One region of the Janthinobacterium sp. FW305-128 genome, then DNA from elsewhere that is predicted to be linked to it. Evidence: predicted binding sites of a transcription regulator. Region 1 holds the regulator's gene; the other holds the start of a gene.
The links. Region 1 encodes FNR, which switches genes on or off when oxygen is low (the NO sensors DNR and NnrR bind a similar motif). Its sites were predicted from a motif close to TTGATNNNNATCAA; they were not measured.
Positions count from the first base shown of each region.

Region 1 (14,346 bases):
GCGCGCAAGCGTTGCTGGAACCGCTGGCCACGGCCACGGGCAAGGATGCGCAGCTGCTGGCGCCGCTGGCGCAATTGCTCGGCAGCCAGTACGCGGAACTGCGCCGCCAGGAAGAGATTATCGACAAGCTCAACACGCAGTTGCGCGACGCGCAGCGCCGCATCGACTTGCTCAATGAAAAACTCGAGGCACTGAAAAACATCGAGCGCAGCCTGTCCGTGCGCCCTGCCGCGGGAGCGGCGAAATGAGCGAGCACGCCCACATTTTATTGGTCGACGACGACCCCGACCTGTTGCGTTTGCTGACCATCCGCTTGAAGGCGGGCAACTACCGCGTGACGGCCGTGGGCAGCGCGGAAGCGGCGCTGGCGCGCCTGGCCGTGGAATTGCCGGCCCTGGTCATTACCGACGTGCAATTGCCGGGCCGCGACGGCCTGGCCCTGTTCGATGAGATCCGCCGCCAGCACGCGGCCCTGCCCGTCATTTTGCTGACCGCGCACGGCACCATTCCCGACGCCGTCGACGCGACGGCGCGCGGCGCGTTTGCGTATCTGACGAAGCCGTTCGACGGCAAGCTCTTGATGGAAAAGGTGGCGTACGCCATCAACTTGTCCACCGTCATGCCGGCGCCCGCGTCCGGCGACGAAAGCTGGCGTGCCGAACTGATCAGCCGCAGTGCGCAGATGGCCGAGCTGCTGGCCGAAGCCAAGCTGGTAGCGGGGTCCGACGCCAGCATCCTGATCCGCGGCCCCAGCGGCACGGGGAAGGAATTGCTGGCGCGCGCGCTGCACAACGCCAGCCGCCGCGCCAAGGCGCCGTTCATCGCCGTCAACTGCGGCGCGATTCCCGAACAACTGCTGGAATCGGAACTGTTCGGCCACGTGAAAGGCTCGTTTACGGGCGCCGTGGGCAACCGCGAAGGTTTATTTCAGGCGGCCGATGGGGGCACCCTGTTTCTGGACGAGATCGGCGACATGCCGCTGCCGCTGCAAGTCAAATTGCTGCGCGTACTGCAGGAGCGGGCCGTGCGGCCCGTGGGCGCCGACCAGACGCGGCCCGTCGACGTGCGCTTATTGTCCGCCACGCACCGCGACCTCGATGTGGCCATGGTGGAAGGGCAATTCCGCGAAGACCTGTATTACCGCCTCAACGTGGTGACCTTGACCTTGCCGCCGCTGGCCGAGCGCCGCGAAGACATCGCCTTGCTGGCAAACCATTTTCTGCAGAAACTGGCCGCCAAGTACCAAAAAACCCTGAACGGCTTCGCGCCCGACGCCTTGACGGCGCTGGTGGCGGCGCCATGGCCCGGCAACGTGCGCCAGCTGGTCAATGTCGTCGAGCAAGTATGCGCGCTGGCCACGGCGCCGCTGGTGCCCTTGTCGCTGGTGCAACGGGCCTTGCGCGTGCCGTCGCTGGAAGCGCTCAGCTATAACGAAGCCAAGCAGCGCTTCGAGCGCGACTACCTGATCCAGCTGCTGCGCCTGACGGACGGCAACGTGGCCGACGCTGCCCGCCTGGCTGACCGCAACCGTACGGAGTTCTACCGTTTACTGCAGAAATACGAGCTGACGCCGGCCCTGTTCCGGGCCGACGGCGACCCTGTCGCTGATTAGCGACAAAAATAAAGCGTTAAAAATCAGCGGCTTAGCCTGAAACATTGATATTGTTGCCACATTCTGTCGCTGACAGGCGACAAAAAGCCCCGTTTTTCGGGCCAGATCCGGCGGAAACAGCCTGGAAAAATCGAGTTTGCATGTAAGTCGTTGATTTTGAATGAAATTTAAAAGCTGGCACGGTGCTTGCTGTATGGGTAGATGTGACGCTTCAAAGTGTTGCTTTATCCAAGTAAGAAGCTTTTAACTTCATTGAGAGGAACTACCATGCAAACATCGAAACTGTTCAATACCCTGGTCGCCGCTATCGTACTGTCGGGCGCCTCGATCACCGCTTCGCATGCAGCTGACTCCGCCCCAAAAGCACAAGCTCCTGCTGACACCGTCGTGGCCGCCAACGCCGCCGCTGCCGTCCCTGATGAAACCATCACTTCCTCGGCCAAGGCCGCCCTGAGCGCCGATGCGCAAGCCGCTGCCCTGCCAGTCAAGGTAGCAACCCAGCAAGGTGTGGTCGTCCTGTCGGGCGACGTGCCGAGCGCCGAAGCGGGTGACCGCGTCGTGCAGATCGTCGCTTCCGTGAGCGGCGTGAAAGAAATCAAGAACGAGCTGAAAGTCAAAGCCGCCGGTTAATCCCTCGCGCTGTACTTTACTCCGGGTTGCCCTGTCTGCGGACAGGGCATTTTTTTTGTGCCATTGTGTCCACAAGCCACGCTTGCTTCCAGGCAGGTAGTCCGGCGATAGGGTTAGAATAGCCAGCACTGGCGCCGATTCCGGCGCTTTTTGTCATCCATGGCGCAGTGTTGCAAGGCTGGGCCGCTACCAGGCTACCGCATGTCTTCTTTTTCTTCCGCCGCCCTGCTGCGCAATCTGAAACCCGACAACTTCACCATCGCCCTGCTCGTCACCGTGGCGCTGGCCAGCTTCCTGCCCTGCACGGGCCAGACGGCCGTGGTCTTCGGCAATATCACCACTGTTGCCATCGGCGCCCTGTTCTTCCTGCATGGCGCCAAGCTCTCGCGCGAAGCCGTGGTGGCCGGCGTCATGCACTGGCGCCTGCATTTGCTGGTGCTGGCCAGCACGTTTATTTTGTTCCCCCTGCTGGGCCTGGCCCTGCGGCCGCTGGCGCTGACCTTCCTCACGCCCGAGCTGTACGTGGGCATCCTGTTCCTGTGCGCCTTGCCGTCGACCGTGCAATCGTCGATCGCGCTGACGGCCATGGCGCGCGGCAATGTGCCAGCCGCCATCTGCAGCGCTTCGGCCTCGAATTTCATCGGCATCTTCCTTGCTCCCATCCTCGTGGGTTTGCTGGTGGCGAAAGGCGCGGAAAGCAAGTCGTCGGTCGACGCGGTAGTGTCGATTGTCATGCAATTGCTGCTGCCCTTCCTGGCCGGCCAGTTCCTGCGCCGCTGGATAGGCCGCTGGGTCGACCGCCACAAGGCCATGCTGAAATTCGTCGACCAGGGTTCCATTTTGCTGGTGGTCTACACGGCCTTCAGCGAAGCCGTCAGCGAAGGCCTGTGGCACACGATCTCGGTGGAAACCCTGGTCGCCCTGGGCGTGTTCAGCATCGTGCTGCTGGCCCTGGTCCTGGGCCTGATGACGTTCATCAGCCGCCGCCTGGGTTTTAACAAGGAAGATGAGATCGCCATCGTCTTTTGCGGCTCGAAGAAAAGCCTGGCCAGCGGCGTACCGATGGCCAAGGTCTTGTTCGCCACGCACTCGCTGGGCATGGTGATTTTGCCGCTGATGCTGTTCCACCAGATTCAATTGATGATCTGCGCCGTGATTGCGCAGCGCTATGCGCGGCGCGATGAGGCGCAGGAAGTGCCGGCGGCGACGCCGTGATGCGGCTCCTGCAGTAGCCGCAGCGCCTGCCGCAAGCCATCGACAATCACCGCGTAGGCCTGGCGCCGGCTCTCTTCGTCCCGTGCGCGCAGCACATATGACGGGTGATACACGGTCACCACCCAGCGCTCCGCATGCTGGATGGGCGTGCCGATCAGCGGCGTCATGCTGGCCGCGCCATCTTGCAGCACGGATTTCAATGCCGTGCTGCCCAGCGCCACGATCACCTGTGGTTTGCCACGTTCAATCTCTTCTTCCAGCCAGCCATGACAGGCGAGGATTTCGCGCTGCGCAGGCGTCTTGTGCAGGCGGCGCTTGCCGCGCGGTTCCCACTTGAAATGCTTGACGGCATTGGTCAGATAGATGCTGTCGCGCGCCAGGCCCGCTTCCCGCATGGCCTGGTCCAGCAGCGCACCGGCCGGGCCGACGAACGGCAGTCCGGCCAGGTCTTCCTGGTCGCCCGGTTGTTCACCGACGAGCATGATGCGGGCGGTGTGCGGGCCTGTTCCGGGCACCGCTTGCGTGGCGTGCTGCCACAGCGCGCAGCGTCGGCACTGGTCCAGGGTAGTCGCTACCTCGCGCATCGGCTGGGCCCGCTCTGCGCTGATCGGGATCATGGCGGCGCCCTGCCGCTGTCCCACGCTGGCCGTCTGGCCCGTGCGCCGCTCGCCGTTGGCCGCGCCGCTCAGCATGGCGGGCACGATGGCGCCTTCGGGTAAATTTTTCCAGAAACGCGAGGGAATATGGCTGTGCAGCAAGTCGGCATTCACGCGCGCGGGGTTGAAGATGCTGCGGTAGTACGTCAGCCACAGCGCTTCGCCTGCATCGTCGATGTCTGCCGCGCCACGCAGCAGGGCCGGTCCCGCGTGCAAGGTGGCGCCATCCCACAGCATGCTGGCGCCGGGCGTGGCGATCATCCAGCTGGCCTTTCCCATGCGGCGCGCGAAGTGGCGCGCCACCTGCGGCAGCACCGCGTGCGTGGGCTCGAACCAGGCGACAAAACGGGGCGCGCCGTCACTTTCGGGCCGCTCGCGGAAGCGCACGTAGGCATGCATGTCGTGCTCCTCGCGGTGCACGGCCTTGACCATGGCGTGCAGGCGCGCGCCGTCCGCGTCGGCCGGGGACACCACGTCGTGCTGGCCCTGCTGCCAGCGCCACAGCACCTGGTACAGGAAGGCCCAGCGGTCATGCACGTTGAAACAGGCGGCGCTCTCCAGCAGTTCCACCAACTGGCGGGGCAGGCGCAGCGGTGGCGCGCCGGTATCCGTGGCCTCTGGCGTGGAGGAAAACAGGTCGCCGTCGCCGGGCTGCGATTGCCAGGCCACGTCGGCAGGCGGCACGCCGCGCGCGATCAGTTCGCGCGCGGCCGCGCGCCACGCGTCGAACGATTGCGCCAGCCGCACGAACGTACTCATGCTGCCTGCAGCTCCGGCCATAAGTTCAATTGCTGCGGTGCGTCCGCCATGGCGCGGCGCAAGTGTTCGGAGGCGGTGGTGTCGCGTGCGGGAAAGTAGTCGGCCGTGATGATGAAGGGGGCAATCTTTTTCATGCTGCAGCGCAGGCGCGACAGGTCGGCATAGCGCACTTGCCGCAAACGGCGCAGGTCGACGATGCGCTGCGCGTTACGCAGGCCGATGCCGGGCACGCGCGCGATCATGTGCTGCGCCGCGCGGTTCAAGTCCAGCGGAAAATGTTCGCGGTGCGCCAGCGCCCACGCCAGTTTCGGATCGATGTCGAGCGCCAGGTTGCCGCCGCTGGCGGGCAGCAGTTCGCTGGCCTGGAAACCATAGCTGCGCAGCAAGAAATCGGCCTGGTACAGCCGGTGTTCGCGCAGCATCGGCGGCGGCGCCAGCGGCACGCTTTTCGGGCTGTCGGGGATGGGGCTGAAGGCCGAGTAGTACACGCGCTTGAGTTTATAGCTGCCGTACAGGGTCTCGGCCGTGGCGAGGATCTGCTGGTCGTCGCTGGCGTCGGCGCCGACGATCATCTGCGTGCTTTGCCCGGCCGGCGCGAAGCGCGGCGAGCGCGGTTCTTCGGCCTTTTCATCGAGCTTGCGGCGGATGGCGCCCATGGCCAGCTTGATCGTGTGCACGCTCTTTTCCGGCGCCAGCTTCTGCACGCTGTCCTGGGTCGGCAATTCGATGTTGACGCTGAGCCGGTCGGCATAGCGGCCCGCCTGCGCGACCAGGGCCGGATCGGCGTCGGGGATGGTTTTCAGGTGGATGTAGCCGCGGAACTGGTGCACCTCGCGCAACTCGCGCGCCACCTGCACCAGTTGCTCCATCGTGTAGTCGGCCGACTGGATGATGCCGGAACTGAGGAACAGGCCGTCGATGTAGTTGCGCAGGTAAAAGTCGCTGGTCAATTTCACCACTTCGGCCACCGTGAAGCGCGCGCGCGGCACGTTCGAGGTACGGCGGTTGACGCAGTACTGGCAATCGTACAGGCAGTAATTGGTCAGCAGTACCTTCAGCAGCGAGACGCAGCGCCCGTCCGGCGTGTAGCTGTGGCAAATGCCCATGCCCGAGGCGGCGCCAAAGCCGTCCTTGCCGATGGAATCGCGCTTCGGCGCACCGCTGCTGGCGCAGGACGCATCGTACTTGGCCGCGTCGGCCAGGATTTCCAGCTTGTCCGTCAATTCCATGGTGCACCTCGATATACTGTGTTTATATACAGTATATCAGGGAATCGGCCTGGTACCGGCTTGATCTGTGCAATGGCAGAACGCTATATATCGGTGTATATTACGGACCTGGTTCTTTTCTCATTCAGGATACGCTCATGTGCCTCACCTTGCGCCTCACCTCCCTCGCCCGCCTGCTTGGCGTCACCCTGCTCGCCACTGCCGCTACCTCCGCCCTTGCCGGCGAAGTGGTCGTGTCGGCCGCGGCCAGCCTGACGAACGCGTTCAAGGATGCGGCGCAAAGCTACGAGGCGCAGTATCCGGGCAGCAAGGTGTCCCTGAACTTTGCCGCCTCGGGCGTGCTGCTGCAGCAGATCGTCAAGGGCGCGCCCGTCGACGTGTTTGCCTCTGCCGACCAGGAAACCATGGATGCGGCGCAAAAGCAGGGCCTGGTATTGCCGGTCGACCGCATGGACTTCGTCGGCAACAGCCTGGTGCTGATCGTGCCGCACGATAGCAAGCTGGGCATCAAAGCTTTGGCCGACCTGACGCACAAGGGCGTGACCCGCGTGGCCATCGCCAACCCGGCCAGCGTGCCCGTCGGCCGCTATTCGGAAGGCGCGCTGAAGAAGGCGAAGCTGTGGGAAGCCGTGCAGCCGAAAGCCATCGGCACGCAAAACGTGCGCCAGTCGCTCGACTATGTGGCGCGCGGCGAAGTCGATGCGGGCTTTGTCTACGCCACCGACGCGGCCATCATGAAAGACAAGGTGAACGTGGTGCTGGACGTGCCGCTCGACGCGCCCGTGCTGTACCCGATCGCCACCATCAAGGGCAGCGGCAATGCCGCCGAAGCGAAGCGCTTCGTCAGCTACCTGCAAACGGCGCCGGCGCAAGCCATCCTGGCCAAGTACGGCTTCAAGAAACCCTAACGCCACCGCGCCCGCATGGATATCGCCTGGACCGCGCTGGCCCTGTCGCTGAAAGTTGCGGCCTGGGCCACGGCGCTCAATTTGCTGTTCGGCATCGGTACGGGCTATCTGCTGGCGCGCACGCGTTTTCCCGGGCGCGAGCTGCTCGACGCCCTGTTGACCTTGCCAATGGTGATGCCGCCCACCGTGCTCGGCTATTACCTGCTGGTGCTGCTGGGTCGGCGCGGCACCTTGGGCATCTGGCTGCAGGACAACTTCGGCATCAACCTGATCTTTACGTGGCAGGGCGCCGTGATCGCTTCCACGGTGGTCGCCTTTCCCCTCGTCTTCAAGCCCGCGCGCGCCGCCTTCGAAGCGGTTGACGGGCAGCTCGAGCAGGCGGCCCGCGTGCTGGGCATTTCGGAGCTGGCGATTTTCTTCCGCGTCACCTTGCCGCTGGCCTGGCGCGGCATCCTGGCCGGCGTGCTGCTGGGCTTTGTGCGCGCGCTGGGCGAATTCGGCGCCACCCTGATGGTGGCCGGCAGCATTCCCGGCAAGACGCAGACTTTATCCGTCGCCGTGTATGAAGCCGTGCAGGCGGGCCAGGATGACGTGGCCAATACGCTGGTCGTGATTATCTCGCTAGTCTGCATCGTGGTGCTGCTGTCGGCTGGCCGCCTGGCGCCCGGGCGCGTCGCGCACAAATGAGGCCTATGATGACGTCCATGCAACTCGACCTTGACATTCGCGCTACCTTGCGCTCCGGCAAACGCCGTTTCGACCTGCACGTGCAATGCACCTCAGGCAGCCAGCGCATCGCCATGTATGGCCCGTCCGGCGCCGGCAAGAGCATGACCCTCAAAGCCATTGCCGGACTGTTTACACCGGACGCGGGCCATATCCGCCTGAACGGGCGTACCCTGTTCGATTCGGCCGCCGGCATCAACTTGCCGCCGCAGCAGCGCAATGTCGCCTACCTGTTCCAGGACTACGCGCTGTTCCCGCACCTGACGGTGCGCCAGAACGTGGGCTTCGGCCTGGCGCGCGGCTGGTTCAATCCGCGTGCGCGCGAAAAATTGCAGAGGGTCGAGCATTGGCTCGATGCATTCCACTTGCAGGAACTGGCGCACCAGTTTCCCGACGAGTTGTCCGGAGGCCAGCGCCAAAGGGTGGCGCTGGCGAGGGCGCTCGTGGCGGAACCGGCCGCGTTGCTGCTCGACGAGCCGTTCGCCGCCCTCGATCCGGCCCTGCGTGTCAAAATGCGCCTGGAACTGAGCCAGTGGCAGCAGCGCCTGGACGTGCCCATGATCCTGATCACCCATGATCCGGAAGATGCGCGCATCCTGGGCGAGCATGTGCTGTACTTGCGCGACGGACAGATCGATAACAGGGAAGAACACATGGCATTGGGTGAACGCATTGGATAAATCAGCGGCAGCGGAAATCGGCCTGCAAGGCTCGGTATGGATGACGGTGGGCGGCGAGCACCTGGGCGGCGCCGGCAGGGTGGAATTGCTGGGCGCCATCGCCGAGTGCGGCTCCATCACGCAGGCGGCCAAGCTGGTGAAGATGAGCTACAAGGCGGCCTGGGACGCGATCGACGCGATGAACAACCTGGCCGGCGAGCCGCTGGTCGAACGCCTGACGGGCGGCAAGGGCGGCGGCGGCACGCGGCTGACGCAACGGGGACGCCAGCTGGTCGACAATTTCCGCATCATCGAGCGCGAGCATGCGCGCTACCTGCGCCAGCTGGGCAGCCAGGCCGAAGGCATCGCCGACGATCTTTTACTCATACGGAGAATGGCCATGAAAACCACGGCACGCAACCAATTCCTGGGCAAGGTGGCCGAACTGAAACAGGGCGCCGTCAACGACGAAGTCACGCTGGAATTGCCCGGTGGCCAGCACATCGTGGCCATCGTCACGCAAGGCAGCAGCGCAAGTCTGGGCCTGGTGCCGGGCGCGGAAGCGTTTGCGCTGATCAAGGCATCGTCGATCATCCTCGTGGCCGACAGCGCAGGCGCGCGCTTTTCCGCACGCAACCAGCTGGCCGGGCAGGTGACGCGGGTGCAGACGGGCGCCGTCAACACGGAAGTGGTGCTGGACCTGCCGCGCGGCGGCACCATCGCCGCCATCATCACCAACCAGAGCAGCACCGAGCTGGGCATCGAGATCGGCAGCAAGGTGACGGCGATTTTCAAGGCGTCCAGCGTAATTCTGGGCGTGCCAGCGTAAATGGGGTAGGTCGGATTAGCGCGCAAGCGCGTAATCCGACAAGGTTCTGGGGTCTGACCCCAGTTTTACGTTGCAGGCTTAATCCTTCAGCCTGGACAACCAATCGGCCGCCGCCGCCAGCGCCTGCTCCAGTTCCTGCGCCGTCTGCGCCAGCAGCGCCGGCACCTCGTCGAGGCGGCCCGCATCGATGGCTTCCTCGGTGGCGAACGCGGTGCGGATCAGGCGTTTCGTGCCCAGGGTGCCGACGGAGCCGCGCACGCTGTGCAGGATGCGCGCCACGTCGCTGTGGCGGCCTGCCTGCAATGCTGTTTCGGCATCGCGCATGGGCGTCATGCCCTTGTTCAGCGCGTCTTCCACCATGCGCCGCAGCACGCCGCGCCCTTTCGCGTCGCGCCCCATCACGCGCATCAGCGGCGCCATGGAAAACACTTCCTCATCGGCGACGGGCGCCGGCCCCGCCGTCTGCACTGGCGGGCGCTTGGGCAGGTGGCGCAGGATCACTTCCATCATCTCTTCCACCACCACGGGCTTGGCGATGAAATCGCTGATGCCGGCCGTCATGCAGCGCTCGCGCTCGGACGCCAGCACGCCGGCCGTCATGGCGATCACGGGCAGGCTCAAGCGTAGTTCCGTGCGGATGATGTGGGTGGCGCTGAAGCCGTCCATGACGGGCATCTGCATGTCCATCAGCACGATGTCGTAGCGCAGCGCTTCCGTGCGCAGCCGTTCCACGGCCTGCAAGCCGTCGCCCACCACGTCGAGGGTGGCGCCCATGTGTTCGAGGATGCCGCGCGCCACGGCCTGGTTCAAATGGTTGTCTTCCACCAGCAGGAAATGCACGCCGGCCAGTTCCGTGCCCAGCGGCTGTTGCAGCATGCGCTGCTCGCCGCCGTCGTGCTTGGTAATCAGCGCCTGGTGCAGGGCGTCGAACAGGCTCGAGCCCGTGATCGGCTTCATCAGCACGACGTCGGCCTCGGCCGCGCTGGAGATTTCCTCCAGGTGGTTGCGGGCGAAGGCGTTGACCATCACCACGATGGGCTGGCGCTGGCCGCTGGCTGCCTGGCGGATGGCCTTGGCCGTGGCCAGGCCGTCCATCACGGGCATGTGCCAGTCGGCCAGCACCACGTCGTACGGCTGCTGCTGCGCCAGGCGCTCGCGGTACAGTTCGATAGCGGCAAAGCCGGAGTCCACTTCGTCGGCCAGCCAGCCCCACGCCTCGATCAGCTTGACGATCAGTTCGCGCGTGGTGCGGTTGTCGTCGGCCACCAGCAGGCGCAGCTGGCCCAGGGTCGGCGTGCGCCGCGTTTCGGCCGGCTGCGCCAGCATCTCGAACGGCACGCTGAACCAGAAGCGGCTGCCCTTGCCTTCGCTGCTGGCGACGGCGATGTCGCCGCCCATCATGTGGATCAGCTGTTTGCTGATGGCCAGGCCCAGGCCCGTGCCGCCGAAGCGCCGCGTGATGCTCTGGTCGCCCTGCGAAAACGCGGCAAACAGCTGCTGTTGCTGCAGTTCCGTCATGCCGATGCCCGTGTCGCGCACTTCGAAGCGCAGCCAGGCACGGCCGTTGTCCTTCTCGGCCAGGCTGACGGCCACCACCACTTCGCCGCTCTCGGTAAACTTGATGGCGTTGCCAGCCAGGTTGACGAGGATTTGCTGCAGGCGCTGGGCGTCGCCCATGAGGCGGCGCGGCACGTCGGGTTCGACGGCAATCGCCAGCTCCAGTTCCTTTTCGCCCGCATTCATCGTCATCGTCGTGGCCAGCGTGTTCATGACTTCGTCGAGGTCGAATTCGACGGGCGACAATTCCATGCGGCGTGCCTCGATCTTCGAATAATCGAGCACGTCGTTGAGGATGCCCAGCAGCGACTGGCCCGCCACGCGCACCATGGTCAGATACTTGCGCTGTTCCGTATCGAGCTTGGTATTGCCCAGCAAATACACCATGCCCAGCACGGCATTGAGGGGCGTGCGGATTTCATGGCTCATGTTCGCCACGAAATCGCTCTTCGCGCGGTTGGCCGCCTCGGCCCGGTCGCGCTCCTGTTCCAGCTCCGCCGCGCGCGATTCGAGCTCCTGCTGCAAGCGGTCGCGCTCGCTCATCAGGCCGTTGAACGCTTCCGTCAGCTCGCCGATCTCGTCGCGCTGCTGCACGGGCACGGGAGTGAAACGGCTGCCGCTGGTGCGCAGCGCCTGCAGGGTGTCGCGCAGGCGCACCAGCGGCGAGAGCAGGCGCACGGTGACCCAGCCCAGCACGGCTGCGGCCAGCAGCGAGGCGAGGATGCTCCACAGCACCAGCCGGTACAGCACGCCGTCGAACGGTTCGAAGGCGTCGTCGAGGGGCAGCGAGGCGGCCAGCAGCCAATTTACGGATTTCAGGCGCTTGAAGCTGTTGACGGCCGTGATGCCGCGGCTGTTGGTGCTGACCATGGTGCCTTCGCCATCGTCCTTCAGCAGCCGGGTGGTCGTCAGGTTGGCGTTCGGCAGGCGCGGCTGCAGCAAACGGCTGGTGTCGGGATGCAGCACATAGCGCGGCACGGCGCCGCGCGTGAGGACGAAGTAATAGCCGCTCTTGCCGATCTTTTCCGAGCGCAACCTCCCCAGCAGGTTATCCTTGTACAGGCGCAGCACGCCGATCACCACGCCGGCCACCTGGCCATCGGCGCCCAGCACGGGCGCGACCATCTGCACGATGGGCATGCCGCTCGATTTGCCCAGCATCGGCTCGGTGATCATGGGCTGGCGCGTGCGCAGCACGGTCTGGAAATACTCGCGCTCGGCGACGTTGATGCCGGCGCGCCCCGCCACTTCCGGCATGTCGGCCACGACGGCGCCGTGCGCGTCGAGCACCAGCACGTCGTCGAACAGCACCAGCATCGAGCGGCGCGAATAGTAGTCGCGCAGTTGGGCGGGCTGGGTGATCAGTTCCGGCGGCTGCTGCCGTGCCGTCAGGGTGACGATCTGCAGCAGCATGCCCAGCTTGTCGTCGAGCTCGGCGGCGGTGCGGCTGATCAGGGACGACTGCTGGCTCAACAGTACCTTGGTGAAATCGTCGCGCATGTGCTGCACCTGGATCATGGTGACCAGCGCGATCATGGCGATCGAGGTCAGGCTGGTGGCCAGCGCGACTTTTGCTTTGATGCCGAGAGGCTTCATGATTTCCTTTTCAGTACCGGGCGGCACAGGCGGCAGATAATGCTGTCAGGAATTTTCCTATCAATACCCCAGCTTGGCAAGCGCCGCCACGCAAATTGCCCTCTCCGCATGGGCTTTTGACGATGTTGCCATATAATTAAAGTCGGAACGTAGTTTATTCAGCGAAATTGCGGTGAAATTGGCACACGGCAACCCTGTATGCAGTAAACTTGTTGTTGCATTTTCTAAAAGGTACCGACATGACTGAAGCGCTACTCACTCCAACCTCGCCCACAGTGACCGTGGAAGCGTTGCGTGCGCGATGCTCGACCTGCAGCATGCATCAATTGTGTCTGCCGATGGGCCTCGACGTGGGCGACATGGACAGACTGGACCAGATCATTGGCCGCCGCCGCAAGATCGTGCGCGGCGCTTCGCTGTTCCGCATCGGCGACTCGTTCCAGAACCTGTATGCGATCCGTCTGGGCCACTTCAAGACCTACCAGATCAATCCGGGCGGCGAAGAGCAGGTGACGGGTTTCCAGATGGCGGGCGAACTGCTGGGCATGGACGCCATCAGCGCCGACCGCCACCACTGTAATGCGGTGGCGCTGGAAGACAGCGAAGTGTGTGAAATCCCGTTTTCCAGCCTGGAACAATTGCTGGGTAATATGCCGACCCTGCTGCGCCATTTCCACCGCATGATGAGCCAGGAAATCACGCGCGAGCAAAGTGTCATGCTGTTGCTGGGCAATATGCAGGCGACGCAGCGTTTTGCCGCCTTTATCGTCAACCTGGCGTCGCGCTATGAAGCGCGCGGCTATTCGGCCAGCAAATTTCAGTTGCGCATGTCGCGCGAGGAAATCGGCAACTACTTGGGCCTGACCATCGAAAGCGTCAGCCGTTTATTGTCGAAATTCAAGAAGGAAGGCTGGCTGCGCGTCTCCAACCGCGAGATCGAGATCTTGCAGCCGGCCAAGCTGAAAGCCATTACAGCCGGCACCGACGTCTGCAAGTAACAGCACCGTCAAAACCTACTGCGCGTCGTGCTTTGCGGCCTGCGATGCTCGCTGTGCTATAGCACAGCTGTGCTTCTCAGCCACAAATCACTGCCGCTCGCTACGGTTTTTTCCCGGCGCTGTACGTTATAACTCTTCATCCGCATGCAGCGCGATGCTGCGTTGCACGGGCCAGGTCCAGATGCCGGACAGGCGCCACTCGCGTTTGTCGTTTTCCACCAGCACTTGCCAGCGGCTGCGCTCGAGCATCGGCAGCGCCACGGAAAAATTGCCGGCCGCATCGGGCTGCACCAGCAGCTTGATATCCTTTTCCGGCAGGGTCGCATGCGCCAGGTGCAGCTGCAAAGGCCCCTGGTACGCCTTGCCGAAGCTGTGCACGGAGCCGCTCAGGCGCGCTGCAGCGACGTCATACGACAGGGTCGTGTCCATGGCCAGGTCGCTGGCGATCGTGTCGCGCTTCAAATCCTGGTTGATCGCCTTGCCCTGCTTGTAATAGTCGCCCACCACCAGCGCGTCGGGCTGCGTAAACGCGATATAGCCCATGAAGCTGCCGACGACCACGGACAGGCCGGGACCGATCATCAGCAGCCATGGCCAGCGATGCTTGTACCACGGGGCAACGGGAGGTTGCAGTTTCAGACTGTCGGACATTGTGTTCTCCTTGGGGGCGGACCCTTTGGGTCCGACTCCAGCTTTTGCTTCCGGGTTGAAAATCAAGTGACCCTAACGCATGATTGATGATACCCCTACGGCGAAATAACGGGGTCGGACCCGGAGGGGCCGACCCCAAATCAACATCACCGCGGCACGATGAACACCGCGCTTTCGCGCACATGCAGCGACGGGTCGTCCAGCGAGTGCAATTCGATCGCAATCTTGTTCGAGCCCTTCTCGCCGACGCCGTGCGGCACGCGCAGGCGGATCGGCCAGCCCAGCGTTTCCGTCGGCTGCAAGGTCACTTCGTCGCGCGTC
Region 1 covers NZ_JACYMK010000004.1:358,357-372,702, forward strand. The annotation lists gene IGS60_RS11515 (hypothetical protein) at 1-248, shown strand, start outside; gene IGS60_RS11520 (sigma 54-interacting transcriptional regulator) at 245-1,612, shown strand; gene IGS60_RS11525 (BON domain-containing protein) at 1,880-2,242, shown strand; gene IGS60_RS11530 (bile acid:sodium symporter family protein) at 2,444-3,457, shown strand; gene IGS60_RS11535 (UdgX family uracil-DNA binding protein) at 3,409-4,872, opposite strand; gene IGS60_RS11540 (putative DNA modification/repair radical SAM protein) at 4,869-6,101, opposite strand; gene modA (molybdate ABC transporter substrate-binding protein) at 6,239-7,009, shown strand; gene modB (molybdate ABC transporter permease subunit) at 7,025-7,696, shown strand; gene IGS60_RS11555 (ABC transporter ATP-binding protein) at 7,714-8,415, shown strand; gene IGS60_RS11560 (TOBE domain-containing protein) at 8,456-9,223, shown strand; gene IGS60_RS11565 (response regulator) at 9,302-12,376, opposite strand; gene fnr (fumarate/nitrate reduction transcriptional regulator Fnr) at 12,616-13,374, shown strand; gene IGS60_RS11575 (FixH family protein) at 13,501-14,025, opposite strand; gene ccoG (cytochrome c oxidase accessory protein CcoG) at 14,172-14,346, opposite strand, start outside.

Region 2 (14,346 bases), on a different contig from region 1:
TGACATGCCCGGTTACTTTCTGAACCATAGTCAGCAGGCGGCCGACGTCATCGCCGACTGCCAGCGCAGCAATATCTTCCTGCAGTACGACATTTATCACATGCAGCGCATGGAGGGCGAGCTGAGCAACACTATCCGCGCCCTGCTGCCCCTGATCCGCCACATCCAGATCGCCGACACGCCGGGCCGCCACGAACCGGGCACGGGCGAGATCAATTACCGCCACCTGTTCAAGCTGCTCGACCAGGTCGGCTACGTGGGCTGGGTCGGCTGCGAATACCGTCCCGCCAGCGACACCGTGGCCGGACTGGGCTGGCGCGAACAATTGACGGGCACGACGGGCGCCTGATCGCAGCGCGCTTGCGCCCGCACAAGGCGGGCAGCGCAGGCCGGCACGACAATACCTTTCCATACAGTATTTCCTGTCGAGAGGTGACGTGTCCACCCTGCCCGCCCGCCATCGCCGCGCCTATTGCCTCAACCTGTACCTGAGCCTCTTCCTGGCCGTCGTGCTGTGCGGCTGCGCCAGTGCGCGCACCGACCTGGCGCAAGTGCGCGCCCTGGCCGCCGGCACCGATGCCTTGACGGCCTTCGGCGAACTGTCGCAGCGCCACGTGGACAGCTACCAGCGCGCCCGCCCCTATCTGTCGCCCGCCGAAGACGCGCGCGAGCGCCTGCTCGATGCGCAGCGCCGCGCCGCGCAAGCGGACGTCGCGCGCCTGGCGCAGGCCGTGCGCCTGTATCTGCAGGCGCTGGGCCGGCTGGCGAATGCCGATGCGTACGACGTGCAGCCGGAACTGGCCGGCGCCGGCGCCGCCATCCGCGCCTGGCCCGGCAGCGGCATCGACGACCGTCATGTCAGCGCCTACACCCTGTTGCTGCAGCAACTGTCGCGCCTGGGCGGCGCGGCCAGCCAGCAGGCGCACCTGGCGCAAGTGCTGCACGACGGCGACGCGCCGCTGCAAGCCCTGCTGGCCGCGCTCGACAGCTTGCTGGCGCTGTACGACAAAAGCGGCGACAACGAGCGCGACATGGTGCTCGGCTTGCTCGACGTGGAAATCGCGTTTGCTGACACGCCGCAGCAGCGCCTGCTGGCCGTGCTGGCGAAAACCATGCAGCAAAGCAAAACCGAAGAATACCGGCTGCTTGGCCTGCGCCACACGCTGGCGCGCCGGCAACTGGCGGCACTGGCGCGCGACCACGCACAGCTGGCCGCCGCCCTCACCACCACGGAGGCAAGATGGACGGATCGGTAGGCAGGAGCAGCGGCAGCGAACGCCGCGAAGCGGCTCTCAGCAGCGCCATGCGCGTCGAGCAACTGGCCGACAGCCTGTCGCAGGCGGCCGTCACCTTGCACGGCGCCGTCATGCGCGCCATCCGCAAGCGCGCCAGCCAGGGAGAAAACGGCATTAGCCACAGCCAGGCACAAGCCGTCTTCGCCCTGGAAGTAGCCTTGCGCCAGCAAGCCAACCAGCTGTATGCCGATGCTGCCGGCCATACGGTAATGGGCCTGGAAACGGCGCAGCGCCAGCTCAGCGGCCTGCTCGACACGGTGCGCCTGCGCATCGCCCGCAACGACGATGTGCGGCACTGGATCAGCCTGTCGACGAGTTTGTTACATCTGGGCAGTGCCGTCCTGGCCGGCAATCCCGAGCGCATCCTCAGCACCCTGGGCAAGGTGCGTGAGCGGCTGCAAGAGATGGCGCCGGACTGATTGAAATCGGCCGGCGAGCGCCTATACTGGGACGTCCCCGCCTGGCAATCGTGCCTGCGGGGCGATTGCCAGAGGAGACCAACATGCGTATCGAACCGTATTTGCAATTCAATGGAAACTGCGCGCAAGCGCTGGAATACTACCGGCAGCACCTGCATGGCACAGACCTGTGCCTGATGCCGTATCGCGGCACGCCGATGCAGGAGCAAGTCAAGGAAGACTGGTATGACAAGATCATGCACGGCTCCGTGCAGCTGGGTCCCACCATGCTGATGGGCTCGGACGGCGGCTGCGACGAGGGCGCCAAGGGCATGAGCGGCAGCTCGATCTGCCTGACCGTCGACACGCCGGAGGAGGCGGAACGGGCCTTCGCCGCGCTGGCGCGTGACGGCGCCATCCAGATGCCCATGGAAGAAACGTTTTGGGCCAAACGCTTCGGCATGCTGAAAGACCAGTTCGGCGTGGCCTGGATGGTAAACTGCCTGAAAGAGCCAGCATAGAACGGCCCGCGCCTGCCTGCGCCGCGTCAAACGCGGCGCGGGTAGTAGCGCAAGCAGAAGCGCCCATCCTGGACTACCATAGAGGAGAGACTCCTATCGGGGACAGCCATGAATGGATTGCCGCAAGACCAGCTACAGCGCCTGCAAGGCGTGCTGGAGCAACGCAAGCTGGCGTTGCTGGAACAGATAGAGAACGAAGCGGCCGAAGCGGACGCGCGCGCCTCGCTGCTCAATGAAATCGAAGCCTCGCCGGCCGACAACGCCAGCGTGCGCACCTTGAACGCCCTCGTCAGCGAAGCGGCCGAGCACAATCAGGCGCAACTGGCCATCATCAAGCACGCGCTGGCGAAGTTTGCCGACGGCAGCTACGGCCTGTGCGACAACTGCGGCGAAGCCATCGGCCTGTCGCGCCTGAACGCCCGCCCCGAAGCGCGCCTGTGCATCGATTGCCAGACCCGGCTGGAAAAGGCACGGCGCGCCATACCATGACCCTAGCTTAACGGCGGCACGACAACAAAGGGCAAGGCATCGCTGCCCTGCCCCCTGTTTTCCAGCGTAATTACCATGCTGCCTGCCGTCCTCCGCCAGCGTCTATGCGCCGGCTGGGTGGATGGGTCTCCTCTACTGCCATTGCCTCTATGCAAGCTGTACGCTTGCTTAACTCATGTGCTGTCCGCCATTGATGGCGATGTTTGCCCCCGTGACGAATGCCGCCTCGTCGGACGCCAGGTAAGCGACCAGGGCCGCCACCTCGTCCGGCTCGCCCAGGCGGCCCAGGGGGATTTGCGGCAGGATCTTCGTTTCCAGGATATCGGCCGGCACGGCCGTCACCATCTGCGTGCGCAGGTAGCCGGGCGACACGGTGTTGACGGTGATGCCGTGGCGCGCCACTTCCAGTGCCAGCGCCTTGCTGAAGCCATGCACACCGGCCTTGGCGGCCGCGTAGTTGCACTGGCCAAACGCGCCCTTCTGGCCATTGACGGACGAGATATTGATGATGCGTCCCCATTTCTTTTCCAGCATGGGTTCCAGCACCTGCTTGCTCATGTTGAACAGGCTGTCGAGATTGGTCCGCATCACCTCGGACCAGTGCGGCAACTCCATCTTGCGCATGCTCTGGTCGCGCGTGATGCCGGCGTTATTGACCAGCACATCGATGCGGCCGAACTGCGCCAGCACCTTGCCGACGGCTTCGCTGCAGGCAGCAAAGTCCGTCACGTCGAGGGCCAGCGGGTGAAAATAATACTGCTGCGCCTGCTGCTCGTCGAGCCAGCTTTCCACCCGCGTGTTGCCCGGCGTATGCGCCGCCACGACGGCAAAGCCCGCCGCATGCAGGCGCCGGCACAAGGCCGTGCCCAGGCCGCCCATGCCGCCCGTGACCAGCGCTACCTTTTGTTCCTTCATGACTGTCTCTCCCCGCTTGTTATGGTTGTTCTGCGTGGCATCAAGTGTAGGAGCAGTTTTTATTGCCAGCCTTGCGCCAGATCAAGTGCCCAGCCTGGATGCAGTCGTGCGCGGCCGGCGCCCCGGACTGTGCCAGAATGGCCGCTACTGCACAGCGAGAGGACAGGCCATGACGTACAAGACCGTATTGCTCCACATCGACGACAGCGCCGGGCGCGCCGCCCGCATCGAAGCGGCGGCCAGCATCGCCCAGGCGTGCGGCGGCCACCTGACGGGCGTGGCGCTGACGGGCGTGTCGCGCCTGCTGTACCAGCACCAGCCCGACCTCGATGCGGACCCGAACCTGAGCTTGCATCTGAATTTCCTGCGCGACCGCGCCACGCGCGCCCTCGACGGTTTCGAGCAACAGGTGCGCGCGGCAGGCGTCGCCTCGTTCGAACAGCGCGTCGTCGACGACGAAGCGGCGGGCGGCATCAGCCTGCTGGCCCGCTATGCGGACCTGGTCGTCATCAGCCAATACAATGCCAAGGATAAATCGCCGTCCGTGATGCGCGACTTTCCCGCCTATGTGCTGCTGCATTCGGGCCGGCCCGTGCTGATCGTGCCGTATGCGCCGCCGCTGCCCCTGCTGGCGCCGCCGGCAGCGGCGCGCAATGTGCTCATTTCCTGGAACGCCAGCAAGGAAGCGAGCCGCGCCGTGACCGCCGCCCTGCCCCTGCTGCAGCGGGCCGGGCAAGTCCACGTGGCCATCTTCGACGCCAAGGTGCATGCGGCCGAGCACGGCGAACAGCCGGGCGCGGAACTGGTGCACTACCTGGCGCGCCACGGCGTGGAAGCGCGGCTGCATTTGCTCGATGGGGGTGGCGTGCGGCGCGGCGATATCGGCGAGGCGCTGCTGTCGCAGGCCGCCGACCTGTCGGTCGACTTGCTGGTGATGGGAGCGTATGGCCATTCGCGCCTGCGCGAAACCATCCTGGGCGGCGTCACGCGCACGATTCTGCAGAGCATGACGATCCCCGTGCTGATGGCGCACTAGGCCTTTGCTAAAACGGTCGGGCTAGCCGCCCTGCCAGGGCTGGCTGCGGATCTTTGCCACCTGGCGCTGCGCCAGCCACTGCCACAGCTGCAGCGCGTCGTCCTGCGGCAGGGCCGACATGTGGCGCGGACTGGCCAGGGCGATTTCGCAATCGCGGTCCGACCATTCCTCGAAAGTGACTTCGCCTCCGCTAGCGACTTCGACCTGATACATCAAGCCATCGTCGTAGCCAAAGCGCAACAAGACGGCGGCCGGGCTGCCATCCGGCGTGACGGCGCCGCCGCGGTACACCTCGGCCAGCGCATCGGCCAGCTGTGCCGGTGAGGGCGCGCAGATGTCGCGCCCATCGGCCCGTGTCAGAATGAACCATGCCTGTGTCATGACGCGCCCTCCTATCCATACTCGTTAGCATGCGAGGCAAGTACTACGGGCAGTCACCTTGGTCCAGTGTCACTTCGGGCGCGCGGAAACTATCCCTGTCGGCATTGTTTACCAATAATTACTCATACTAACAAGGATCATACCTAAATTTCGTGCAGCGCGGAATTTATGCATATGGCACCACAAAGGCGCCGATTCACGCCACCAGCACGGGAATGCTGAGCGGATCGAAGTCATGCCAGTCGCCATTGGCGATCGTGCCTTCCGCTTCCTCGATATGCTCGGCGCCCAGCCGGTGCAGTGTCTCGAGCGCCCGTTCGCGCTCTTCGAGGCCGCCCAGCGCCACGGCGATCAGCATGCCCGGATGGCGGGGCTGGCGGTGGTTTTCGCCATGTTTCTCGGGCTCGCCCGCCTCCTTCATCTTGTTGAAACTGTAGAGTGAGCCCACATGGGCGCCCACCAGCGCGCCCACCACCGGCCCCAGCGGCCCCGTCGCCAGGGTGGTGGCCGCGCCGATGCCGGCACCGACGGCGGCACCGACGGCCACGCCCTCGACCACGCCTTCCGGCGTCTCCTTGGCGCCCGGCGAGACGTCGCGGTCGCCGCCGAGCGCATGCAAATCATGCTGGCCCGGCTGGTTGACAAAGAAGGCGCTGATGCGGCTGTCAGGAAAACCCGCCTGGTTCAGGGCGGCGCGCGCGGCGTCTATCTGCTCCTGCAACTGAAAATGACCTGCGATGATGCGTGACATGATACGGCCCTCCTGGTCGGCTGCGGGCGCCCCGTGCGCCACTCCGATAGCGTGCGCCGGACAACGCCAACAGACCGTTCGCTTGCGCACACAGCCCAGAAATCCTCAGGCCGGTGCCCCATATGGGCTGCGGATATCGGACAGGAATTGCTGTGCGCGCACATGTTGCGGCCGCGCAAAGAATTCGTCGGGCGTGGCCCGTTCCAGCACTTGCCCGTGGTCCATGAACCAGACGCGGTCCGCCACTTCGCGCGCGAAACCCATCTCGTGCGTCACGCACACCATCGTCATGCCGCCATGCGCCAGGTCGCGCATCACTTGCAGCACCTCGCCCACCATTTCCGGGTCCAGCGCGCTGGTCGGCTCGTCGAACAGCATCAGCGGCGGCTGCATGGCCAGCGCGCGGGCAATCGCCACCCGCTGCTGCTGCCCGCCCGACAAGGCCGCCGGCATGGCGCGCGCCTTGTGCGCCAGCCCCACCCGCTCCAGCAGGGCCAGCGCGCGCTCCTCGGCTTCGCGCCGGGTGAGGCCGCGCAAGCGCTGCGGCGCCAGCGCGCAATTGTCCAGCACGGATAAATGGGGAAACAGGTTGAATTGCTGGAACACAAAACCGATATGCGAGCGGAAGGCATTCACATCCAGCCCCGGCGCGTGGATATCCTGGCCCGCCACCGCGATGCGCCCTGAGGCGATCGGCTCCAGGCGGTTGATGGTGCGGATCAGGGTCGACTTGCCGGAGCCGGACGGCCCGCACACGACCAGCACCTCGCCCTTGGCCACGTGTTCATTGATCTCGCGCAAGGCGTGATAGTCGCCATAGTATTTGTTGACGTTGTCAAAGGTAATCATGCTGCCGCTTTCAGGAGACGCGCCTGGCGCCGCTCGAGCCAGAAGGCGGCGCGCGACAGGCTGAAACACAAGACAAAATACGTCATGCCCAGCAGGAAATACACTTGCACGGGCTTGGTCAGCACGAGGCCGTTCACTTGCGAAGCGATGAACGACACCTCGGCCAGGCCGATGATGTACCCGAGAGAGGTTTCCTTGATGGTCGAGACGAACTGGTTGACCAGCGAGGGCAGCATGTGGCGCAGCGCCTGCGGCAGCACCACCGAGCGCATGCTGTCCAGATAATTCAGGCCCAGCGAGCGGGCCGCCTCCACCTGCCCGCGCGGCACGGCTTGCACGCCGGCGCGCACAATTTCCGCCAGATAAATGCCGTCGAAGATGACGAGGGCGGCCAGCATGGTACCGAATTGCCCGCTTTCATGTCCCGTGATGCTGGGCAGGAAGAAATACGCCCAGAAAATCACCAGCAGCAAGGGGATGCCCCGCACCACGTGGATCAGCGCGGCGACGGGCCAGCGCAGCAGCCGCCAGGGACTCAGGCGCGCCAGGCCCAGCAGCAGGCCGAACGGCAGGCTCAGCAACAGCGCCAGGCTGGCCAGCACGACCGTCAGCGCCAGCCCGCCCAGCGGCCCCTCGGGATAGCGGCCCACGAGAAAATACAGCCAGTAATCATGGATGAGTTCCAGCATCAGGACACCTTCTTTTGCAGCAAGGCCGCCAGGCCGGCGATCAGCAGCGAGACGGCCAGGTAGGCCGCGCTGGCGAAGACGAAGGCATCGACGCTGCGGAACGAGGCCGCTTCCACGCGCTGCGTCTGGTACATCAGCTCGGCCACGCCGATGACGGTGGCGATGCTGGTGTTTTGCCACAGGGTCAGGGTTTGCGACAGCAGCGGCGGCGCGGCCAGCCGCAGCGCCTGCGGCAAGATGCACAGGCGCATGGTGGCAAGAAAACTGAAACCCAGCGCCCGGCCCGCCTCGAATTGCTGGGCGGGTATGACGCGGATGCCGCTGCGGATGTCTTCCGCCATGTAGGCGGCCGTATATAAAGTCAGGGCCGTGACGGCGCTGGCGGCTTCGATATTGCCGGCATACAAACGCTCCTTCCACGCATCGGGCAGCAATTCGGGCGCGCCGAAATACCAGAACAGGAAGTGGGCCAGCAAGGGCACGTTGCGGATCAGCTCGACATACGCGGCGCCCAGGCCATTGAGCAGGCGCGACGGGGCCAGCCGCAGCATGGCCACGCCGCAGGCCAGCGGCAAAGACAAGAGCAAGGTGATGCCCATCAGTTGCAAGGACAGCAGCAAGCCGGACAACAACCAGTCGCGGTAGTCGCCGGACAGCAAAAAGGTCAGATCAAATTGGAACATGATGGTGAAATATCATTGATGCCTAAGAAAACCGTAGCGAGCGGCAGTGATTTGTGGCTGAGAAGCGCAACCGTGCTGGAGCACGGTGAGCATCGCAGGCCGCAAAGCGCGCCGCGCAGTAGGTTTGCTCAGGCGTCAATCTTGTCCGACTCAATCTTGAAGGTCCGTTTTTGAAACTTGACGTTGCTCGTCGGGCCATACCATTTGAAGAACAGTTTTTCCGCCTCGCCCGATTTTTCCAGTCCGCGCAGCACCTGGTCGACGGCTGTTTTCACGCCCGTCTCGCCCTTGCGGATGCCGAAGGCAAACACTTCCTGACTGATGTTTTGCGGCAGCACAAGGTAATCGTTTTGCGCGGCGCCCAGCTTGGCGTAATTGTTCAGCAAGGAGACTTCATCGTCGACATAGCCAACGCCCTTACCTTGCTGCAAGCCCAGATAAGCCTGGCCCGCCGTCTCGAACGTCACCACGTCCACGCCGGGCACGGCCTTGCGGATATTCGGTTCCTGCGTGCCGCCCTTGACGGTCAGCACTTTCTTGCCGGCCAGGCCAGCGACCGTCGTGATATTGCTGCTTTTTTTGACCAGCACGCGCTGGCCCGTGTAAAACGTGGACAGCGAAAAATCGACGAGCGCTTCGCGTTCCTTGTTGTGCGTCAAGGACGCCGTCAGGATATCGATGCGGCCCTGCTGCAGTTCGGGAATGCGGGCGGCCACGGCCAGCTGCTTGATTACGGGCTTGACGCCCAGGCCCTGGGCGATGGCGCGGCACAGGTCCACTTCATAGCCGACCAGCTGGCGCGACTTGGCATCGATGAAACTGTTCGGCTCGTCCGTGCCCAAGGTACCGCAGATCAGTTCGCCCTTCGCCTTGATGGCGGCCAGCTGGTCCGCTTGCGCCACTTGCGTGAAAGCGATGGAAGTGAAAAGAAGCGCGGCGAAATGAAGGCGGGTCTGCATGGGATTCCTCTGGTGGATAACGAATGCCGCCATTAGACCGCAACGTTATTATTTCCAAAAAGGAATCTTTTCAGCCTTGCTTATGAGTAAATCATGTAAGGCGCTGCCGCCTACCAGTAGGGCGCGTAATTGGGAAACGGCGAGGCCATGTGTTCGGCTTCCACGGGCGGCGCCATCCAGTCACGCGGATCGACCTTGTAGTACTGCAAGAATTGCGCGTACAGCTCTTCGTGGTGCTCGGCCATCTGGTATGGCTTTTCAAAGAAGGTTTCCGTCGCCACGGCAAAGAATTCGGCGGGATTCGTGGCGCCGTAGTGGTCCATCACGCTGTGCTGCTGATAGATGGCATCGTGGCGCAGGTTGTCGAAGTCGCGCGACAACACGGTGGCCCAGCTGCGGTAGCTCGACACGCTGGGCAGGTAGGGCGCGCCATTCGCGGCGCCCGATTCGCTGTCGAGCTGGTGGGCGAATTCATGCAGCACGACGTTGTGGCCATCGGTCCAGTCGGCCGCACCGCGCTGCACGTGGTCCCAGGCCAGCACCACGCGGCCATCGCCCCAGGATTCGCCCAATAAACCATTGGCCGATGGCGTGACGACGCCGCCCGGCCCCACTTCATCGCGCGTAACGATGAATTCCGTGGGATACACGAGGATGGTGTCGAGTTCCGGATACACCTGGGTCTGGCGATTGAGCAGCAGCAAACACGCCTGGCCGGCAATCGTGTAACGCATCTCGTCCGTGATCTCCAGGCCGCCGCAACCGACGAATTTCTTCTGGTACAGGAATTGCACGACCAGACGGCGCAACTGCTGCTGCAGCGGGGCCGGCATGCGCGGATACACGGGGATATTCTTTTCCAACACGGCCAGGCCTTCGGGCGGCAAGGGCCTGGACAGGGCCCGCTTCAAGCGCCAGCGGGGGAACCATAATGAAAAGACGATGGCGGCCGTGACGAGGGCGATCCATAGCAGCGGGTTCATGCGGCGGCCCGTTTCAGGCAGCGCAATGGCGGGAACGATAACAGGGCGGCGTAGGCAGACAAGGACAAGCTCCTTCAAGTGAACCCGCGCGTTGCGGGCAGCAGTCCAGCCCACATGGGGTTGATTAATATCTTTTCAATCCGCCAAGCTCAAAGGGCTTGCCCCAACGCCAAAAGCCGGGTTGTCACCCGGCTTTCGACATGTGTCTGATCATACGAACCACAAACCACGCCTGCCGGCCGTCAAGCGGCCTGCCAGGCGCAAGGTTTATTCAGCCGATTTTTGCTGTGGCGCGCCAAACAGGGCGGCGACCAGCGGATCGCGCGTCACGGGACCGCGGTTGACGCGGATGGCGTAATGCGTGTCATCGGCCAGGATGTGGAAGTGGCGGCCGCTGCCGGCCATGCTTTGCTCGCGCAAGCCGGGACGGTCCTTGCGCGGTGGCGCGCCTTCGCGTTTCGGCTGGACGATGGCGGCCAGGAAGGCGCGCACGCGCTCGGGATCCGGCGTCAGCTGGTACACTGCCTTGCCCAGGTAGGTGGCGGTGCCTTCGATGTAGCGGGCCAGTTCGATCACGCCCGCTTCACGCAGGTCGCGGATGTATTTGCGGGCGCCCGATGGCGAAAACTTGAGGAACCAGGCGATTTCGTCAGCCAGCATCTCGTGCAGCGACAATTCGCCGATCAGTTTTTGCATGTTTTCGATGCGGCGCAGGGTGGCCGACGTCGAGCGCACGCGCTCGATCGGTGCCATGGAAATAGGATTCATGCGTTCCGGGGGGATAGGTGCTGCGCGTTCGACCATTTGCGAGCCTTTTTCGGGGCTACGAAGTTCCTGGTGCGCTGCCTTTAATTCGCTCTTCACGTGAGACTGAGTCATTGCATGCATTTGAATACTCCTTTTAAACGATTGCCGGTAGCCCGGATTGTTAAGTTCTTGGCAATTTTTATACCAGAACACCACGAATCCTGAGCGTCTGGGCACAGAATGCCATCCTGCTCCGCACTGGTCTGTGCGTTAACGAACATTAGAAGCAAGAAAGTGAAAAATATTGCCTTGCTGAATTATTTCTCTTGAGGCATCTATAAAAGACATTTAAACCGCTGTGCCTCGATGCGCGCACAAAGTGAAATAGCGAACAGAAGCGTCGGCATTCTTGCAATAAATTCAAGCTTCGCGCGCGGCACCCGCCGTCCGCATCGCGCCAATCTTGATACTTTGCAAAGGAACCATCATGAACATGCCTACTCTGCTGGCCGCCGCCGCCCTGATCACCTTGTCCGCCTGCAAAAAACCGGCCGAAGCACCGCTGCCTGAAACGGCGCCCAACCCTGCTTCCGCCCCACAAGTGATGCCCCCTCCCGTCACGCCAGCCGCGCCGGAAACGGGCCCGGGCAGCACGACGCCGCCTGCCCCGCTGACCGATCCGGCCACCGCGCCGGCCCTGCCGCCCGCCACGGCGCCGAAATAAGGCCCGCCAAAGGCGACCGATCAGGCGCACCTGCGGCGCCGCCCCTACTCCACGGGGGAGTTACGCGTTGCCAGCCTGTTTGCAACGCGTTTTTTTACGATTGGAGTCGGCCGCGCCCTGAAGGTTCACCGGCATGCGGCACCGCAAGCCGGCACCGGACCAGCCAATCAAAATGCGGCAATCCGCACAGTCTTTCCCTTCGCCGTGCGGAAAGACGGAATCTCGTCATTTCCCATTTTCAATAGATTCAAATTAAACCTTTATAAACAATCACTTGCAATAAACGCCAAAATGCGCTCCACTGGCACGGAAGATGCTTTTATATTTTCATAACCGCCACCAGAGCGGCAGCCTTACCCAATATAAAAACCATCTACCTTTTTTTGGAGACAACAGCATGGCACGCACCTTCCGCATCTCGTCCTTCCTGAACACCAAGGCACTGGCCGTGGCCGTCGCACTGGCCGCGCAATTCCCGCTGGCCGTCCATGCGGCCGACCTGGTCCGCCTGGGCAATCTGAAATTCGCCCATTACGGCGCCGTCGCCTACATGAAGGAAATCGCGCCGAAATACGACCTGAAAATTGAGGAACGCATCTTCGCCAAGGGCCTCGACATCGTGCCGGCCATGATCGCCGGCGAAATCGACGTGTCCGCCAGCGCGCTGGAAGCGGCCATCACGGGCCGCGCCACGGGCTTGCCCGTGTACCTGGTGGGCGGCTTCGCCAAGGGCGGCGTGCAAATCGTCGGGCGTCCCGACCTGAACATCAAGGATATTGCTGGCCTGAAAGGCAAGAAAGTCGGCGTCACGCGCGGCGGCCCGCAGGAAATCCTGCTGTTTGCCGAATTGACCAAGGCCAAGCTGACCTGGTCCGACAAGCCGGGCAAGGACGTGCAGATCCTGTACATGGGCTACCCTGACCTGAACCAGGCGCTGCTGACCAAGGATATCGACGTCATGAGCCAGTCCGAACCGTACTCGACGCAGGCCATCCACAAGAAGTACGGCGCGGCCATCATCAAACCGTATGACACGCCGCTGGGCGAGCCCGTGCGCGCCCTCGTGATGACGGAAAAGATGTACAAGGAAAAGCCGGCCGTGGCCCAGCGCTTCATGGATTGCTTCGTCGCCGCCACGCGGGCGTTTTTGGCCGACCCGAAACTGGCGGAAAAATACGTGCGCGAATCGATGTTCAAGAACCAGATCACGACCGAGGATTACCGCGATGCCATCGACAACGCCATCTTCACGGAAGACATCACGCAAAGCCACGTGCAGCTGACCACCGACTACATGGTGAAATTCGGCGTGGGCCGCATGGCCAAGGCGCCTGCCGCCAAGGATTGGGTCAAGCTGGACCTGCTGGAAAAAGCCAAGAAGTCCTATGTCCCACGCTAACCACGGCCACGCTAATCTGAAAGTATCACAATGAATATGCAAATGATGAAACGCTTCGCGCACGGCGCCGCCGTGCCCGCTGCTGCATTGCTTCTTTGGCAAGCCATGTCGACCTTCGGCTGGATCAACCCGCAAATCCTGCCCTCGCCCGTGGCCGTGCTGGTGAAGTGGTATGAATACCTGATGCCGATGCAAGCGTACACGCCCGAAGCGGGCAACTACCTGGTGTGGATGTTCTCCGGCGAATTGCCGCACGACGCCTGGGCCAGCCTGTCGCGCGTGCTGGGCGGCTTCGCCATCGGCGCCGGCCTGGCCTTGCCGCTTGGCTTGCTGATGGGTACCAACAAGACCATCTATAAACTGTTCGACCCGCTGGTGCAGGTGCTGCGCCCGATTCCGCCGATCGCCTACATTCCGCTGGCCATTTTGTGGTTCGGCCTGGGCAACCCGCCCGCCTTCTTCCTGATCAGCATCGGTTCCTTCTTCCCCGTGCTGATGAATACCATCGCCGGCGTGCGCCAGGTCGACGGCATTTATATTCGCGCCGCGCGCAACCTGGGCGCCAGCCAGATGACCATGTTCCGCCGCGTCATCCTGCCGGCCGCCACGCCGTATATCCTGGCCGGCGCGCGCATCGGCATGGGCACGGCCTTCATCGTCGTGATCGTGGCCGAAATGATCGCCGTCAATAGCGGCCTTGGTTTCCGCATCCTGGAAGCGCGCGAGTATTTCTGGTCTGACAAGATTATCGCCGGCATGTTTACCATCGGCCTGTTCGGCCTGGCCATCGACATGGCCATGAATGCCCTGAATAATCATTTGCTGCAGTGGCACCGCGGCCTGGAACACTGAGAGGAACGGCCATGACCACGATCAATATCAATGCAGTCAATAAAATCTTCACCACGGGCGGCGCGGACGTCATCGCCCTGAAGGACATCAACCTGGAAATCGCCAGCGGCGAGTTCATCTGCCTGCTGGGGCCGTCCGGCTGCGGCAAGTCGACCTTGCTCAACGCCATCGCCGGTTTTTCGCAGCCGACGTCGGGCCAGATCCTGGCCGGCGGCAAGCTGATCACCGAACCCGGCCCCGACCGCGGCATGGTGTTCCAGGAATACGCGCTGTTCCCATGGATGACGATTGAAAGCAATATCGCTTTCGGCCTGGAAATCGCCGGCAAGACGCCGGCCGAGATCAAGGAACGGGTCGACATGCTGCTGAGCATGCTGGGCTTGACGGAATTCCGTGCCCGCTACCCGAAAGACTTGTCCGGCGGCATGCGCCAGCGCGTGGCGATTGCCCGCGTGCTGGCCCTCGATTCGCCGATCATGCTGATGGATGAACCGTTCGGCGCGCTCGATGCCTTGACGCGGCGCAACCTGCAAGATGAGTTGCTGAAAATCTGGAAAGTCTTCGGCACCACCATCGTGTTTGTCACGCACTCGATCGAGGAATCGATCTACCTGGCCGACCGCACCATCGTCATGACCTACCGTCCCGGCACCATCAAGCGCGACGTGGCCATCA
Region 2 covers NZ_JACYMK010000009.1:212,004-226,349, reverse strand. The annotation lists gene otnI (2-oxo-tetronate isomerase) at 1-349, shown strand, start outside; gene IGS60_RS19760 (hypothetical protein) at 438-1,256, shown strand; gene IGS60_RS19755 (hypothetical protein) at 1,241-1,714, shown strand; gene IGS60_RS19750 (VOC family protein) at 1,798-2,214, shown strand; gene IGS60_RS19745 (TraR/DksA family transcriptional regulator) at 2,323-2,703, shown strand; gene phbB (acetoacetyl-CoA reductase) at 2,872-3,618, opposite strand; gene IGS60_RS19735 (universal stress protein) at 3,788-4,654, shown strand; gene IGS60_RS19730 (hypothetical protein) at 4,676-5,035, opposite strand; gene IGS60_RS19725 (glycine zipper domain-containing protein) at 5,232-5,786, opposite strand; gene IGS60_RS19720 (amino acid ABC transporter ATP-binding protein) at 5,892-6,635, opposite strand; gene IGS60_RS19715 (amino acid ABC transporter permease) at 6,632-7,324, opposite strand; gene IGS60_RS19710 (amino acid ABC transporter permease) at 7,324-8,007, opposite strand; gene IGS60_RS19705 (transporter substrate-binding domain-containing protein) at 8,136-8,966, opposite strand; gene IGS60_RS19700 (zinc-dependent peptidase) at 9,077-9,949, opposite strand; gene IGS60_RS19695 (winged helix-turn-helix domain-containing protein) at 10,217-10,717, opposite strand; gene IGS60_RS19690 (hypothetical protein) at 11,184-11,420, shown strand; gene IGS60_RS19685 (ABC transporter substrate-binding protein) at 11,818-12,819, shown strand; gene IGS60_RS19680 (ABC transporter permease) at 12,850-13,671, shown strand; gene IGS60_RS19675 (ABC transporter ATP-binding protein) at 13,683-14,346, shown strand, end outside.
Region 2: the regulator FNR is predicted to act here: its motif matches at 3,690-3,703, upstream of IGS60_RS19735 (universal stress protein).